2 regions of the Exiguobacterium sp. BRG2 genome follow, and region 2 is predicted to be linked to the other one. Evidence: riboswitches for the same ligand, from Rfam matches in the RefSeq annotation. Region 2 holds a riboswitch; the other holds the start of a gene.
What was found. Region 2 has a riboswitch for S-adenosylmethionine ahead of msrA (peptide-methionine (S)-S-oxide reductase MsrA). Riboswitches for the same ligand answer to the same signal wherever they lie in the genome.

Region 1: it holds a riboswitch for S-adenosylmethionine, as region 2 does, so the genes downstream of both, Q9R23_RS07735 (methionine ABC transporter ATP-binding protein) here and msrA (peptide-methionine (S)-S-oxide reductase MsrA) in region 2, are expected to answer to the same signal.

The regions. Positions count from the first base shown of each region.
Region 1 covers NZ_JAUZUW010000004.1:224,226-231,672, reverse strand. The annotation lists gene rho (transcription termination factor Rho) at 1-607, shown strand, start outside; gene Q9R23_RS07755 (type B 50S ribosomal protein L31) at 699-944, shown strand; gene Q9R23_RS07750 (DedA family protein) at 980-1,630, opposite strand; gene Q9R23_RS07745 (thymidine kinase) at 1,814-2,428, shown strand; gene Q9R23_RS07740 (alpha/beta hydrolase) at 2,509-3,267, opposite strand; SAM riboswitch class I at 3,335-3,436, opposite strand; SAM riboswitch class I at 3,686-3,789, shown strand; gene Q9R23_RS07735 (methionine ABC transporter ATP-binding protein) at 3,876-4,904, shown strand; gene Q9R23_RS07730 (methionine ABC transporter permease) at 4,894-5,544, shown strand; gene Q9R23_RS07725 (MetQ/NlpA family ABC transporter substrate-binding protein) at 5,564-6,382, shown strand; gene Q9R23_RS07720 (M20 family metallopeptidase) at 6,405-7,447, shown strand, end outside.
Region 2 covers NZ_JAUZUW010000011.1:12,294-19,740, forward strand. The annotation lists gene Q9R23_RS13200 (SH3 domain-containing protein) at 1-641, shown strand, start outside; gene Q9R23_RS13205 (putative quinol monooxygenase) at 700-993, opposite strand; gene Q9R23_RS13210 (M20 metallopeptidase family protein) at 1,071-2,249, shown strand; SAM riboswitch class I at 2,312-2,415, shown strand; gene msrA (peptide-methionine (S)-S-oxide reductase MsrA) at 2,510-3,040, shown strand; gene Q9R23_RS13220 (DMT family transporter) at 3,117-3,599, opposite strand; gene Q9R23_RS13225 (Crp/Fnr family transcriptional regulator) at 3,612-4,280, opposite strand; gene Q9R23_RS13230 (DMT family transporter) at 4,296-4,724, opposite strand; gene Q9R23_RS13235 (NAD(P)H-dependent flavin oxidoreductase) at 4,861-5,799, opposite strand; gene Q9R23_RS13240 (gamma carbonic anhydrase family protein) at 5,891-6,430, shown strand; gene paaX (phenylacetic acid degradation operon negative regulatory protein PaaX) at 6,477-7,361, opposite strand; gene Q9R23_RS13250 (enoyl-CoA hydratase-related protein) at 7,435-7,447, opposite strand, start outside.

The DNA of each region.
Region 1 (7,447 bases), on a different contig from region 2:
TGTGCGGATTTCTGAACTTGTCCTTGAACGGGCGATGCGACTTGTCGAACATAAAAAAGATGTCGTCATCTTGATGGATTCGATCACGCGTTTGACTCGTGCGTATAACTTAACAGTGCCGCAAAGCGGACGGACGCTTTCAGGGGGGATTGACCCAGCAGCGTTCCACAAACCAAAACGGTTCTTTGGTGCGGCGCGAAACATCGAACATGGTGGCAGTTTGACGATTCTTGCGACGGCACTCGTCGAGACGGGATCCCGCATGGATGACGTCATCTATGAGGAATTCAAAGGAACAGGAAACATGGAGCTACATCTCGATCGTAAGCTGTCGGAACGCCGAATATTCCCGGCAATCGACATTCGCAAATCAGGTACGCGGAAGGAAGAACTCTTGCTTCCGAAAGAGCAACTCGATGCGCTCTGGACGATTCGTCGGACGATGAACGAGTCGAACGAGTTCGTCGATACGTTCCTGCGTAAGATTCGCGACACGAAAAATAATGAAGAATTTTTTGCTGAACTTGAGAAAGAAAAGAAGAAGACGGTCCGACGTGCACCTGCTAAACCGCGTACCGTCAAGAAGGAAGCAACGACGGAAAAATAACTATTGCGACGCGTAAAAAAATCGTTTAGTATAGGAAGGTAACTTACTCTGGCTCAGCAAATGGACCAGGGCGGAAGGAGAGAAATCAACCATGAAACAAGGAATTCACCCTAACTACAACAAAGTAGTATTTATGGATTCAACGACTGAGTACAAATTCTTAAGCGGTTCTACTCGTTCTTCGAACGAAACGATCACTTGGGAAGATGGTAACGAGTACCCACTCATCCGTGTGGATGTGTCTTCAGACTCGCACCCATTCTATACAGGTCGTCAAAAGTTCAACGCGGCAGATGGTCGTGTCGATCGCTTCAACAAAAAATACGGCCGCAAGTAATTACTTGCCGGTTCTTAAAAAGCAGCCTGCCTCCATTACGGAAGCAGGCTGTTTTTGTATAGGCTGAATTGCGAACGGTACGTAAGGTACGTCTTTAAGACGAACGAGAAAGCAATCCCGCCGACAATCCCGATCAAGTACGGCATGGCTTCTGGATGTGCCAAGATGTAGTCGACGACTTTGTGGAACGAGATATGACGACCAACAAAGTAGCCGGCGCCCAAGAACACACTGACCCAAATCAAAGCACCTGTATACGCGTAACTCGCAAAAATGCGAAACGGCATTTTTGAAACACCTGCAAAAAAGGCAGAGAGTTGGCGAAGACCAGGTATGTAGTAACCGATGATCAAGACCGATTTGCCGTAACGACGAAATCCGGCTTCAGCGGAGAGAATGTGTTTTTCTGAGATGCGCATCTTTGGTCCGACGCGATGCAACAGGGGCATGCCGAGTTTTAAGCCCAGCACGTAGCTAATCGTCATTCCGATGCAACTGCCAGCGTAAGCGGCAAGAATCGTACCGAACAGCGGTAGATTGCCTTGATGCATCCAAAAACCGGACAGGACGAGCAAGGTCTCATCAGGAACCGGCAATCCCACGATACCACCTGCGAGAAGGACGGAAAGACCAAGGGCGCCATATTGGTGCAGAATGTCATGTAAGAGATGATGAATCGGGGACACCTTCTTTCGCGAGAATCTTCTTCTTTAGTGTACAGGAAATGGATGAAGGTTGGAATGAAAGGACAAAAATTCTAGGTAAAGAAAAAATGAATTTTGATTTCCGGAAGTCAACCCTTTTTCTCAATACCGTTTCGAGCTATACTCGTTAAAGTGACTATTTTTAGAGGACGGTGTCGGACGATGATGCATGTAATAAATCAGTACGGCTGGATCGAAGTAATTTGTGGTAGTATGTTTTCCGGGAAATCGGAAGAGTTGATTCGTCGTGTCAGACGGGCACAGTACGGCAAACTGCCCGTTCAAGTATTCAAGCCGGCAATCGACGACCGGTACCATGAAGAGCATGTCGTCTCTCACATCGGAAATTCCGTCGTGGCGATTCCAATGGCGACGAGTCGTGATCTCTATGCAGCAGTAGCGGAAGAAACACAAATTGTCGGAATTGATGAAGTTCAATTCTTTGATGATGAGATCGTTCAAGTCATCGAAGCACTTGCGCAAGACGGAAAACGCGTCATTTGTGCAGGACTCGATCAGGATTTCCGGGCAGAGCCATTTGGCAAGATGCCGGAATTACTGGCGCGCGCAGAATTTGTGACGAAACTTCAGGCGATCTGTCTCTCATGTGGCGATCCGGCTTCCCGGACACAACGTTTGATTGATGGAAAACCAGCGAACTATGATGATCCGATCATTTTAGTCGGCGCTTCAGAATCGTATGAGCCACGGTGCCGCCACTGCCATGAAGTGCCAGGAAAGCCGAAGCCGCTCCAAACGATGCAACACCAAAAAGGATAAACAAAAAAGACGAACCGATGATGGTCGTCCTTTGATGTAACAGCTGTTCGCTTCTAAGTGAAGACGAATAGCTGTTTTTTTTATCCCGTTTCCTGTGAGAAACGACTCGAGCGTTCGATGAAACGAATCGTCTCACGCACGATCAAATCCTGATCATGATCGAGGGTCGCGACGTGGTACGAGTTGAGGAGACAGTAGATTCGTTTATCATTCGTCCCGATGTGCTGGTGCAGATAATCCGAGCTCGACGGCGGAACGACGTGATCGGTCGCCGAGTAGAGAATCAATGTCGGCAGGAGAATGGATCCGAGGCGTCCTTTTGTCTCATCCATCAAGCGGACGAGTTCGAACGCACAACGGCTCGGAACGAGGTCATAAATGATTTCGAAGGCTGCTCGCTTAATGTCCGGTGCCCCTTCCGGTAAGTACTGTGGACCGTCCTCGAACGAAAGTGCTTCATAGGATGGAACGGAGAGTGCGGCATTGATCGTAATGATGCCGGCAAACGGAATGCCGTCAGCAGCGAGCGACAACGCAAGCGTCGCACCCATCGATTGACCGATGACGAAGACTTGATCGCATGTTTCTTGTAAACGTTCATAGCCGTCTTGCAGGCTTTGCTTCCAACATCGAGCAGTCGATTGTTCAAACTCGCGGACGTTCGTTCCATGTCCACGTAAGCGCGGGGCATAGACGGTAAAACCTTCGGCAGCAAATGCCTCACCGACGTCCCGGACACTCTGCGGAGTGGCGTTAAAACCATGACAGATTAGAATGCCGATCGGTCCACCTTGAAGATAAAATGCTTCAGCACCAGTCAATACAGGATAGTTCATCATTACTATTTTTCCTCCATTCATGAAAAAAACTCGTCGACGTCACTGCTTGGACGCCCACGAGTTTTTCACCGTATCATCCAAAGCCGCGCTTTGCTGGTCGGAGCACCTTACAGATTGCAGGTTGCCGTGAAGTCATAGAGCCAGGTCTCTCGTTCACTCTTGATAAATATCATATTGGAATTGTCGGATTAATCATTGAAACGATGGTAGCACGACCGAAAATGACTTGTCAAATCGTTCTTGACGAATCATGATCCGTTCAGTAAGCTAACTCATAACTTGTTCATCCATCGATATGCGCCAAATGGATTATTTTTGAAAAGTTGGTTGACTTTTAAAGGTTCGACCCGTAATGTAAAAATTAGTTTTACGACATAAGCAACAACACAACAACACACATACGAATTTCATACCGCAATACTTATCCAGAGAGGTGGAGGGACTGGCCCTACGAAACCTCGGCAACAGACTCATTATGAGCACTGTGCCAATTCCATCAGACAGATGTCTGAGAGATGAGTGGAGTGGATTCTGCCACTGTGCGGATCCAGGTCTCTTCTTGTTTCTCAAGAAGGGGCCTTTTTTGTTGAATGAAGGGGGAAAACGGAATGATTGCATTTCATCAAGTCAAAAAAACGTACGTCACGAAAGATCAGACGATTGCAGCGCTCGACGGTGTCGACCTGACGATCGAAAAAGGTGAAATCTTTGGGGTCATCGGTTTTAGCGGTGCCGGAAAAAGTTCACTGCTCCGCTGCGTCAATCTGTTAGAACGACCGACGTCAGGAACGGTGACGGTCGATGGGGAAGATTTAACGCAACTGTCTCCGAAAAAGTTACGCCAAGCAAAACAACGGATCGGGATGATCTTTCAGCACTTCAATCTGTTGAATGCGAACACGGTCTTTACGAATGTCGCGAAACCACTCGTTCTCGCAGGCGTCAAGAAAGACGAAATTCGCCGCCGGGTGACGGAGTTACTCGAATTCGTCGATCTCGCGGACAAAGCAGATCATTATCCGGATCAATTGTCGGGTGGGCAGAAACAGCGCGTTGGTATCGCCCGGGCACTAGCGACGCAACCTTCCGTCCTTTTATGTGACGAAGCGACGTCAGCACTTGATCCCCAAACGACACATCATATTCTTCAGTTATTAAAACGGATCAATGCCGAGTACGGGATCACGATTCTCTTGATCACCCACGAGATGGGCGTCATCCGGGAGATTTGCGACCGGGTCGCCGTCATTGAAGCTGGAAAGTTGATCGAGTCAGGAACGGTCTTTGATGTCTTTTCAAACCCGCAGACTGAGACAGCGAAAAATTTCGTTCGCTCCGTCATGCATGACGAGATTCCAGCGTCGATTCGTCAGTTGATCGAGTCCCGGAATGCGAATCCAATCTATAAGATTCACTTCCTTGGACATCACACCGGACAACCACTCTTATCGCAAGTCGCAAAACGCTTCGACGTCGATGTCAATATCCTGCACGGTAGCATCACGGAGTTGCAGGATACGCCGTTCGGCACATTACTCGTTGAACTGATCGGTGAGACGACAGAAGTGAAACGAGCGTTACACTACATCGATCAGGCGCAGGTAACCGTTGAGGAGGTGCTCGCTGATGCTAGTTAACTACAGTGATATCTGGACAGCATTCTTGCAGACGATGACGATGGTATCCGTTTCGCTCTTGTTCTCGACCTTGATCGGCTTACCACTCGGTATCCTGCTTGTCGTCACGCGAAAAGGAGCGTTACTTGAAAATGTTCCGTTGTTCACGTTCTTCAACAGTATCGTCAATATTTTCCGCTCGATTCCGTTCATCATCTTACTTGTTGCGATCATCCCGTTGACGCGCTTGATCGTTCAGACATCGATCGGAACAGAAGCCGCCATCGTTCCGCTCGTCTTTTATGCCGCCCCGTATATGGCACGGCTGATCGAGAGTTCCTTACTTGAAGTCGACAAAGGTGTCCTTGAGGCAGCAGAAGCGATGGGCGCGACACCGTTCCAAACGATTTTCCGCTTCCTTCTGCCGGAAGCACTCGGTTCACTAATCCTTAACTTAACGATCGCGACGGTCGGCTTGATCGGGGCGTCGGCGATGGCAGGTGCCATTGGTGGTGGTGGACTGGGTGACTTAGCAATTACGTACGGCTATCAACGGTTCGACACGAAAGTCATGATCATCACGGTCGGGATTCTCGTCATCTTAGTCCAAGGCTTACAGACGACAGGCAACATCGTCGCACGAAAAATCAGAAGACATTAATCAAGGGAGCGATTCAGCCATGAAAAAAGCAGTAGCAATTGGAGCAACACTCACGACGATTTTATTTGCCGGGTGCGCAGCATCAGGAGAAGACGAAAAGACGATCAAGCTCGGTGTCAGCGGTTCAGACACACAAGTTTGGGATTATGTCGCGAAAAAAGCAGAGAAGGAAGGCATCAAAATCGAACTCGTCAAGTTCTCCGATTATGTCCAGCCGAACATGGCACTGGCTGAGGGTGAGATCGACGCCAATGCCTTCCAGACGATTTCCTACTTCAACGCTTTCAAGAAAGAACATAACTTGAAGCTGTCGCCGATTGCGACGACTGTCATCGCACCGATGGGGATTTACTCGGATAAATACAAGGACGTCAAAGACATTCCAACTGGCGGAAAAATCGCTGTTCCGAACGAAGCGACGAACATGGGACGCGCCCTCTTGTTACTGCAAGAAGCCGGTCTGATCAAGTTACCGGACGACTTTGATGGTAACGGTTCAGTCGATAAGATCGTCGAGAATCCGAAGAAGCTGAAAATCGTTCCGATCGTCGCCGGGCAAACGCCACGCGTCTTACCGGACGTCGCGGCGTCAATCATCAACAATGGCATCGCCGTTGACGCTGGCTTCAACCCGATCAAGGACTCAATCGTTCATGAGAACGAGACAGCAAAACCATACATCAACATCATCGCAACACGAACAGAAGACAAGAACAAAAAAGAACTGAAAAAAATCGCATCGCTGTATCAACAAAAAGATGTCGCGGCCTTCATCAAAAAAGAATACAAAGGCAGTACGATCCCGACGTTCGTTCCACTGAGCGATATCGGCGAATAATTTCAAAAGGAGAGTGGACAGTATGACGACACCAGTACGCACGACATGGGTAGAGACGATTGAACAGGACATCGAACAAAAACGAGAATCGTATCTTGAGACAAGTCACCGAATTCATGCAACGCCGGAAATCGGTAACGAGGAATTCTTTGCTTCGCGACTACATGCAGAGCGTCTAACGGCGGAAGGTTTTACGGTAGAACTCGGTGTCGCGGGGCACGATACCGCGTTCTTCGCGAAGAAGTCGAGCGACCGACCAGGCGCGACGATTGCCTTTCTTGCTGAGTATGATGCGTTGCCAGGCATCGGTCACGCGTGCGGTCATAATATCATCGGCACGACGAGCGTCGCAGCGGCGATCGCGCTCAGTAAAGTGCTCGATGAAGTCGGCGGGAGTGTCGTTGTCCTTGGAACACCAGCCGAGGAAGGTGGACCGAACGGTAGTGCGAAAGGCAGTTTCGTCAAACATCAGTTACTGGAAGGGATCGATGCGGCCTTGATGGTCCATCCGTCGGGACAAACGCGGATCACGGGATCCTCGCTTGCGGTTGATCCGCTCGATTTTGCCTTTACGGGTCGTCCGGCGCACGCAGCGGCGTCACCGGAAGAAGGCATCAACGCCCTCGACGCTGTCATTCAACTCTTCAACGGAATCAATGCTTTACGTCAGCAGTTACCAGACGATGTCCGGATCCACGGGATCATCACGCATGGTGGCGATGCGCCGAACATCATTCCGGAATACGCAAAAGCACGTTTCTTCATCCGGGCGACGACACGGGAACGACTGAATGCCGTCACGGAAAAAGTCAAAGCCGTTGCCCAAGGCGCGGCACTCGCGACCGGGGCGACGCTTGACGTCATCGCGTTCCAAAATGAAGTCGACAATCTCGTCTTCAACCGGACGTTTGATCGTCTCTTCCAAGAAGAAGCAGAGGCGCTTGGGCAAATCGTGCACCTCGACGAACGACCGGGGCTTGGATCGACGGACGCGGGTAACATCAGTCAAGTCATCCCGACAATCCATCCGTATATCAAGATTGGTCCGGACGATCTCGTCGCCCA
Region 2 (7,447 bases):
GCACGAGCAAACCCGATATGAAACTGACACAAAAAGCGATCGACCGGGCGAAAATCTATACGGTCAAACAGACGACGTCGTTCTTCGCAAGTCCGACGAGCCCAAAAGGCAGTGGACTCGTTGAACAAGGCAAACGCGTTTATCCGCGTCATCGAGTCGGAAACTTCTATGTCATCCAGTCAGGCTGGACACCTGTTTATCTTCCGGTATCCGCTGTGACGATCACGTCCGATAAACGGGTCGTTAAAAAGAATAATACGCGTGGTGAAAAGCTGATCCAAGCAGCCGTCCAACATATCGGCACACCATACACATGGGGTTCGCAAGATGCCGTGAACGGTGGTTTTGACTGTTCCGGTTTGATTCACTACGCGACGAACAAGGCTGGAAAATACGGTGGTCGGACGAATGTTCGTGGCTACTGGTATGGTGCTTTCTTTACGAATCGCCGGACGAGTATCTCGAGTGGTAAACGCTCGGATATCGTCTTCTTCCAGAACACCTACACGGATGGTCCATCGCATATCGGAATCATGCTCGATAGCGAACACTTCATCCATGCAGGCGGTTCACAGCTTCAAATCAACTCGATTTACGAACCGCGTTGGCAGGAGCATTTCCTCGGATTTAAATCGATGTAAGACAAAAAAAGACGAACCCGTCGAAATCGACGGGTTCGTCTCTTCTTATCGCAATACGTTAAAATGTCATCTCGACGTATTTCGTTACTTGTCGATCCATCAAGTATAACTCGATCTGTTCACGGTAGGCTTTATAGTGATCGGATGCGATATGCGCTTCAAGTGCCTCTTCATCACGATACACTTCATACAGCATGAATTGATGCTCATCCTCGATCGATTGGTGCAAGGAATAACGTAAGCATCCTTCTTCTTTTTGTGAAGCATGATAAACCGTTTGTAAAATCGGGAAGACTTGATCCGCAAGTCCAGCTTTGATGGTAAGTACAGCATTAACGACGATTTCTCCCATGTTACATTATCCCCTTTCGTGATTACCTGTATCTGTACCCATTTTCACGAAAAGACACACGTTAAAGGAGCTAGAACATGCAAAATCAACTTTTTGAAGCACTCGAACAATTCGAACCCACGATGATCGCATTACGCCGTGATTTCCACCGCCATCCGGAACTATCCTTCCAAGAAGTCCGCACACCAGAACGGATTGCCGCCTTTTACGCAGAACAGAGCATTCCTCATCAAACAGCCGTCGGAGGTCGTGGTGTCGTCGCGACGATCGAAGGCAAACAGCCTGGTCCGACGATTGCTGTCCGCGCAGATTTTGACGCATTACCACTTCAGGAAGAGACAACGCTTGCTTTCCGGTCGATCCATCCTGGTATCATGCATGCTTGCGGGCATGATGGTCACACGGCAATGGTGATGGCCCTTGCTGCTACGCTCTATCCGATACGCGATCAATTGCAAGGAACGATTCGGATCATCCACCAGCATGGAGAAGAGGTCTTCCCCGGCGGAGCAATCCAAATGATCGAAGCCGGCGTCCTCGAAGGAGTCGATGCGATTTTCGCGACACATCTCGAAAATGATTTACCAGTTGGCACGATTGGGTTTCGGGAAGGACATACATTGTGTGCGATCGACGAATTCGAAATCATCGTCCATGGTCAAGGTGGGCATGCCCAGGCACCGCATAAAACAAAAGATGCTCTCGTCGCTGGAGCGCAACTCGTCTGTAACTTACAACATCTCGTTAGTCGACGGGTCGATCCGTTTGAGCCGGCTGTTCTCGCAATCGGTTCTTTCCATGCAGGAACAGCACCAAATATCGTTACGGGTGAGGCACGCATTGTCGGGGAAATTCGGACGTTCAACGAGACACTGCGGCATCAGCTCCGGCAAGAAGTCGATCTTGTCGCTAAAACGACGTGTGCCGGCATCGGTGCTTCGTATTCGATTGACTTCACGACTGGTTACCCGGCGCTCTGGAATCACCCGGATGAGACAAAGCTCGTTCAGGAAGCTGCTGCTTTCTTACCGGAAGCATCCGTCCGGGCACTCACACCAATGATGGCGGCGGACGACTTCGCACATTACTTAACACACGTCCCGGGTAGTTATTTCTTTACCGGCTCTGGCTATACGGACGGTCGCGTCAACTATCCGCAACACCATCCACAGTACGAGATCAATGAACAAGCGTTGTTGATCGGTGCGAAGACACTTGGAGCAACCGTTTTACGTGCCTTAAATTCTAAGGATTGACTTTATTTCTTTGTGAATGGTATCATCACAACAATGATGACGAATGACATCAACTTCATATACCCTTATCAAGAGTGGACCGAGAGATCTGGATCGATGACGTCCCAGCAACCTGCGCATAGCAAGGTGCTACGACCAGCAAAGCGAAAGCTTTGGTTGATAAAAAGCGGCGACTCCTTTTGCAACCAAGCGAAGGAGTCGTTTTCGTTTTCTCGCTGTCAGACATACAATGGGGATTTCCCACGGAGAGGAAGAGACAGATGGAAAAAGCAACATTTGCAGGTGGATGTTTTTGGTGCATGGTGACACCATTTGAAGAATTACCAGGAATCGAGGGGATCGTATCAGGTTACATGGGCGGACACGTCGACAATCCGACGTACGAGCAAGTCAAAACAGGAACGACGGGACATCTCGAAGTCGTCCAAATCACGTTTGATCCGAGCCTGTTCCCGTACGAGCGTTTACTTGAACTCTACTGGCCCCAAACGGATCCGACGGATGCAGAAGGTCAATTCCAAGATCGCGGTACGCAGTACGCGCCAGCAATCTTCTATCATACGGATGCGCAGCACGAAGCAGCGATCGCTTCCCGTGACGCTCTTGCTGCAAGCAATCGTTTCAAACAACCGATCGTGACGCGGATCGATGCCGCTTCTGAATTTTATCCGGCGGAAGAGTACCATCAAGACTTCCATAAGAAAAATCCAGAACATTATAAAAAAGATCGTGCTGCCTCTGGTCGCGATGCTTTCATCGAGCAGGAATGGAAAGATACGACGACGGTCTGATTCAAAAAAATGTATATAAAAACAGGTCAGTAAACGTTGGTTTGCTGACCTGTTTCATTGTTATGGAAAAAGTAAGTCATGAAACACGTTCTACTTGATCCTTTGCCTGTTGTTCCGGTGCCACGACTTGATACCGTTTCAAGACGAAGATGCCACACACCATGACAGCGAGACCGATGAGCTGACCAAACGATAAGTCGATTTGTGGCAAACCGAACCAACCGAACGTATCAACAGCAAGGGCAAAGCTCAACTGCGAAATCAACACGACAGAGATCGCGACGGACGGACCAAGCAATTGAATCCCGCGCATGACACAAAAGACGACACCGACACCCACGAGTCCACCGAACCAGTAGAGTGGTGACACGTTTTGAATCTGTCCGATCGTTCCACCACGAAACAGGACATACGTGATGCTTGCTCCGATGAAGCCGACGAAGAAAACCAGCGTCGTCGTTGCCCATGCGCCGAACGCGTCACTCATCCGAGCATTCAATACCGTCTGCAAACTGATTAACATTCCAGCCAATACGGCACACACAATGCCTATTATCATGTTCGTTCCTCCTTACTCATAGCTGTTACCGTTCGCTTTCTCGCGAATCCGTTCCAAATCGACGATGATGATCTTGCCACGTCGTCGAACAAGAATCTCTTCCTCACACAACTTCGTGATGATCCGGTTGAGATGACGATAACTTGTTCCAAGCCAGTCAGCGACGTCATGTAGATTCGACGTCCGCATCTCCTGATAAAACAAACTGTCACTAGCTTCGGACGCAATCGATAATAAGTAGCCTGCAAATCGCTCCTCGACCGTATAGAGTACGTGGTGCGACGCTGATTTCGAATCGGCATACCACTTCGCTGTAATTGTTCTTAGTAAAAATTGCAGAAAGACGTTCGTTGTATTGTGCTCGCGTAAAATCGTATACGGCACGCTCAACACATCGACATCGGTCACTGCTTCGACCGTATTCAGCACTTCCCGTTCGTTGATGAATTCAGCGTCACCAATCACTGTCAGTGGTGTTTTGAATCGTAAAATCCGTTGTTTTCCTTCTGACGAAGCAGCAGAAATCTTGACCTTGCCTGCGACGATGAAGTACATCCGGTCGATTGTCGCACCGGTCGTACAGAGGAGTTCTCCTTTTCGGAAGGTTTCTTCACGCAACCAAGCGCGCGTCTCTTCCGTTAAAATCGTATCCAGTCCATACTGTTGGATGACGGTTTCCATGTTCGTTCCCTCCCTTTAGGCAAGTGAGAAAATCGCAACTCCTGCAAGCATGAGACCCACACCAACCCACTGACCACGATTTCCTTGTTTTTTTAAGACACCGAACCATCCTTTTAAATCAATCAGAAAGGCACAAAAAATCTGCGCGACGAGTAACAAACACATCGCCCATGTCATGCCGAGTTTTTGGATCGCTGTCAGTTCCGTTACGACGACTAGCACGCCAATCAAACCACCGCTCGCATAAATCCACGGTAACTGACGGAATCCGCCGATTTTCCGATCTCGTACGAAGCTATAAATGACTAAACAACCCATCAGACCAACAAAGTGGACGATCAATACGGATAACCACGGTCCGACGCCTGTCGCAAGGCGCGCATTGAATATGCCTTGCAGGGCGATGAACAGACCGCTCATCAAAGCAAACACGACTCCTTGCACGTCATCTCCTCCTTTAATCTCTACACTAGAGTAGACCTTATTCGTGCCTCACTTGAAAAGGACAAATGTCCCATTTTCAAAAAAACATGAAAAAACCCGCTTTCCACAAGCGGGTTTACGGGTCATCATTGTATGTTCATGTCGCAAAACGAGCAGTCGTCCGCTTCAGCTGTTCCTCTGCTTCCTCCATCATGCGCGTAAACAACTCAGCAACCGTTGGCACATCACGAATCAAACCGGCAACCAGTCCAGCGTTGACATATCCTTTCTCTTCATCGCCTTCAAGAGCGCCTGTAATATGATACGACTCATTCGTCTGATCGAGAAAAGCAGCAGGTGTCTTGGCTGTGAGGTGTTCGACGTAAGGACCATCAAGGACACGTCGGACGAATCCAACGGAGCGCCCGATGATGCGTGTATCGGTATCTGTCGCATCCGTTAAGCGCGATTTATAAACTGGATGGACCTTCGCATCTTCCGTCGCGATCAACCGTGTTCCGAGCTGGACGCCGGCAGCACCAAGCAACAGGACAGCTGCTAGTCCACGCCCATCGCCAATCCCACCTGCTGCAAGGACCGGAATGTTGACCCGATCGACGAGTTGCGGAATCAAGGTCAGTGTCGTCAACTCGAGCGGTGAATTGATGCCTGCCGCTTCAACTCCCTCCGCTACGAGTACATCTGCCCCTGCCTGTTCTGCCTTTACTGCCTGTTTGACTGAAGCGACGACCGCGATCGTTTTGATACCAGCGGCTTGAAGTCGCTCTATGTACGGTGCTGGATTTCCCGCCGACAAGGAGACGACCGGGATCTTTTCTGCAATCGCGAGATCAATCAGTGCTTCCGTATAAGGAGATACACGAATCGCGATGTTCAAGGCAAATGGTTGCTCCGTCAGGATTCGTGTCTCCTGAATCCGAGACTTTACTTCATCGACCGACAACGTACCGCACCCAAGCGTTCCGAGTCCTCCGGCATTCGACACCGCTGCCGTGAGTGCTGCATGACTAATGTTACCCATCCCTCCTTGGATCAATGGATAACGAATGTTGAATAGCTCACAAATCGGAAACATATCTTTCCTCCGTTCTCGACTCCCACCGCATGATATACTGACAGGGAATGAATAGTAGTTCATCTTATCCTAGAAATGAGGTCGTTCTGTTATGAAGATTCCGTATCAATCGATTCATCCGAACGTAGCATCCGATGTATTCATCGCTCCTGGCGCTTATCTGATTGGAGACGTCACGATCGGTTCCGAGTCTACCATCTGGTTCAACGCTGTCTTACGCGGTGACGAAGGACCGATTACAATCGGCAAACGCTGCAGTATCCAAGACAACGCAACGATTCATCTGTACGAAGGCGCACCTGTCGTCATCGAGGATGAAGTGACGGTCGGACATAACGCGATTTTACACGGCTGTAAAATCGGACGTCGTTCGATCGTCGGAATGGGCGCGACCGTTCTTGATCATGCAGACATCGGTGAAGAATGCATCATCGGGGCGAACACGTTGATTCCATCAGGAAAAGTCTTCCCACCCCGTTCGCTGATCATCGGCTCACCCGGTAAAGTCGTGCGTGAACTGACGGAAGAGGATCTCGCGATGATTCAGGAGTCGATTGATTCCTACGTCGATAAAGGATATGCTTTCCGAAACATTCTCGCAGGATCAGCTGAACAGAACACATCTGAATGACACGAATGCGGGGCGGATCGCGCGATCCGTCCCGCTCTTTTGTATATCATCGTTCCGCAAACAGCGGGTGTTCTGTTGCATCATACGAAGCGCTACGTTGTGACACATCGTGTGTCTCTTCAAAGATTGATTCAAAGAACCGGCTCGCCGGTTGCGCAAGCAGACGGTAATATTGCTCGAACAACAGTGCCGCATGGTGTCCGCTCCAAGCATCCGGTAATAGTTCTTGCGGGAGTCCCGGATCCGTGAAGAGGAATTTCCGGTACTCATGTACGAGCATCGTCCGTTCGACGAAACACTGCTCATCCGTCATTTCTCCTAGTTGGAGCTGACTCTGATGGACGATGTATTGCCGGCTATAATCCGTGATGAACGTTTCGTAACGTTCCTGCAATTCCTCTAGTGGAAAAGCGCGCTCAACAAGGGATTGGTCTTGCTTTGGACCGTGGTATTCACCGACGAAGAAATCGACATACTCTTCGATTTCGTACGCTTCAATCAATCGTTCCGCCTCTTTTTCAAGCGGATTCGGCGAAATCCAGACCCCGTTTGATAAGTTGCCAAACCCACTCCACGTCAGTTCTTTACGAAGCTCATCGCGAATCTGTCGCTTATCCTCAGGAATCGTGTACATTAACGTCCGCCACTTCCCGTCCCAGTCGTGCGGTGTTGATTTATAGATCCGGCGCGCTGCTTCTTCCATCCGTTCCACCCCACGCGGCGTCAACGAATAGAAGCTTTTACTCCCCTGCTTCTCGGAGACGAGCCAGCCTTGTTTGACCATCCGGGATACTGCGACCCGAACGGCTTGTTCGTTATGTCCGAACTCTTTGACGAGTCGAATTAAACTCCCGACCCAGATTTTGTTTCCGTAATGACGGATATAATCGCCGTAAATCGTAAAGATCATTGATTGGGTGTTCGCACTCATGGTATTCACTCTCTCTTCAGTCGTTCATAGTGTGTATCGTTAGTATACGGGTTATTTCAAACGTCGACCATCCTCATCTTCCTTCA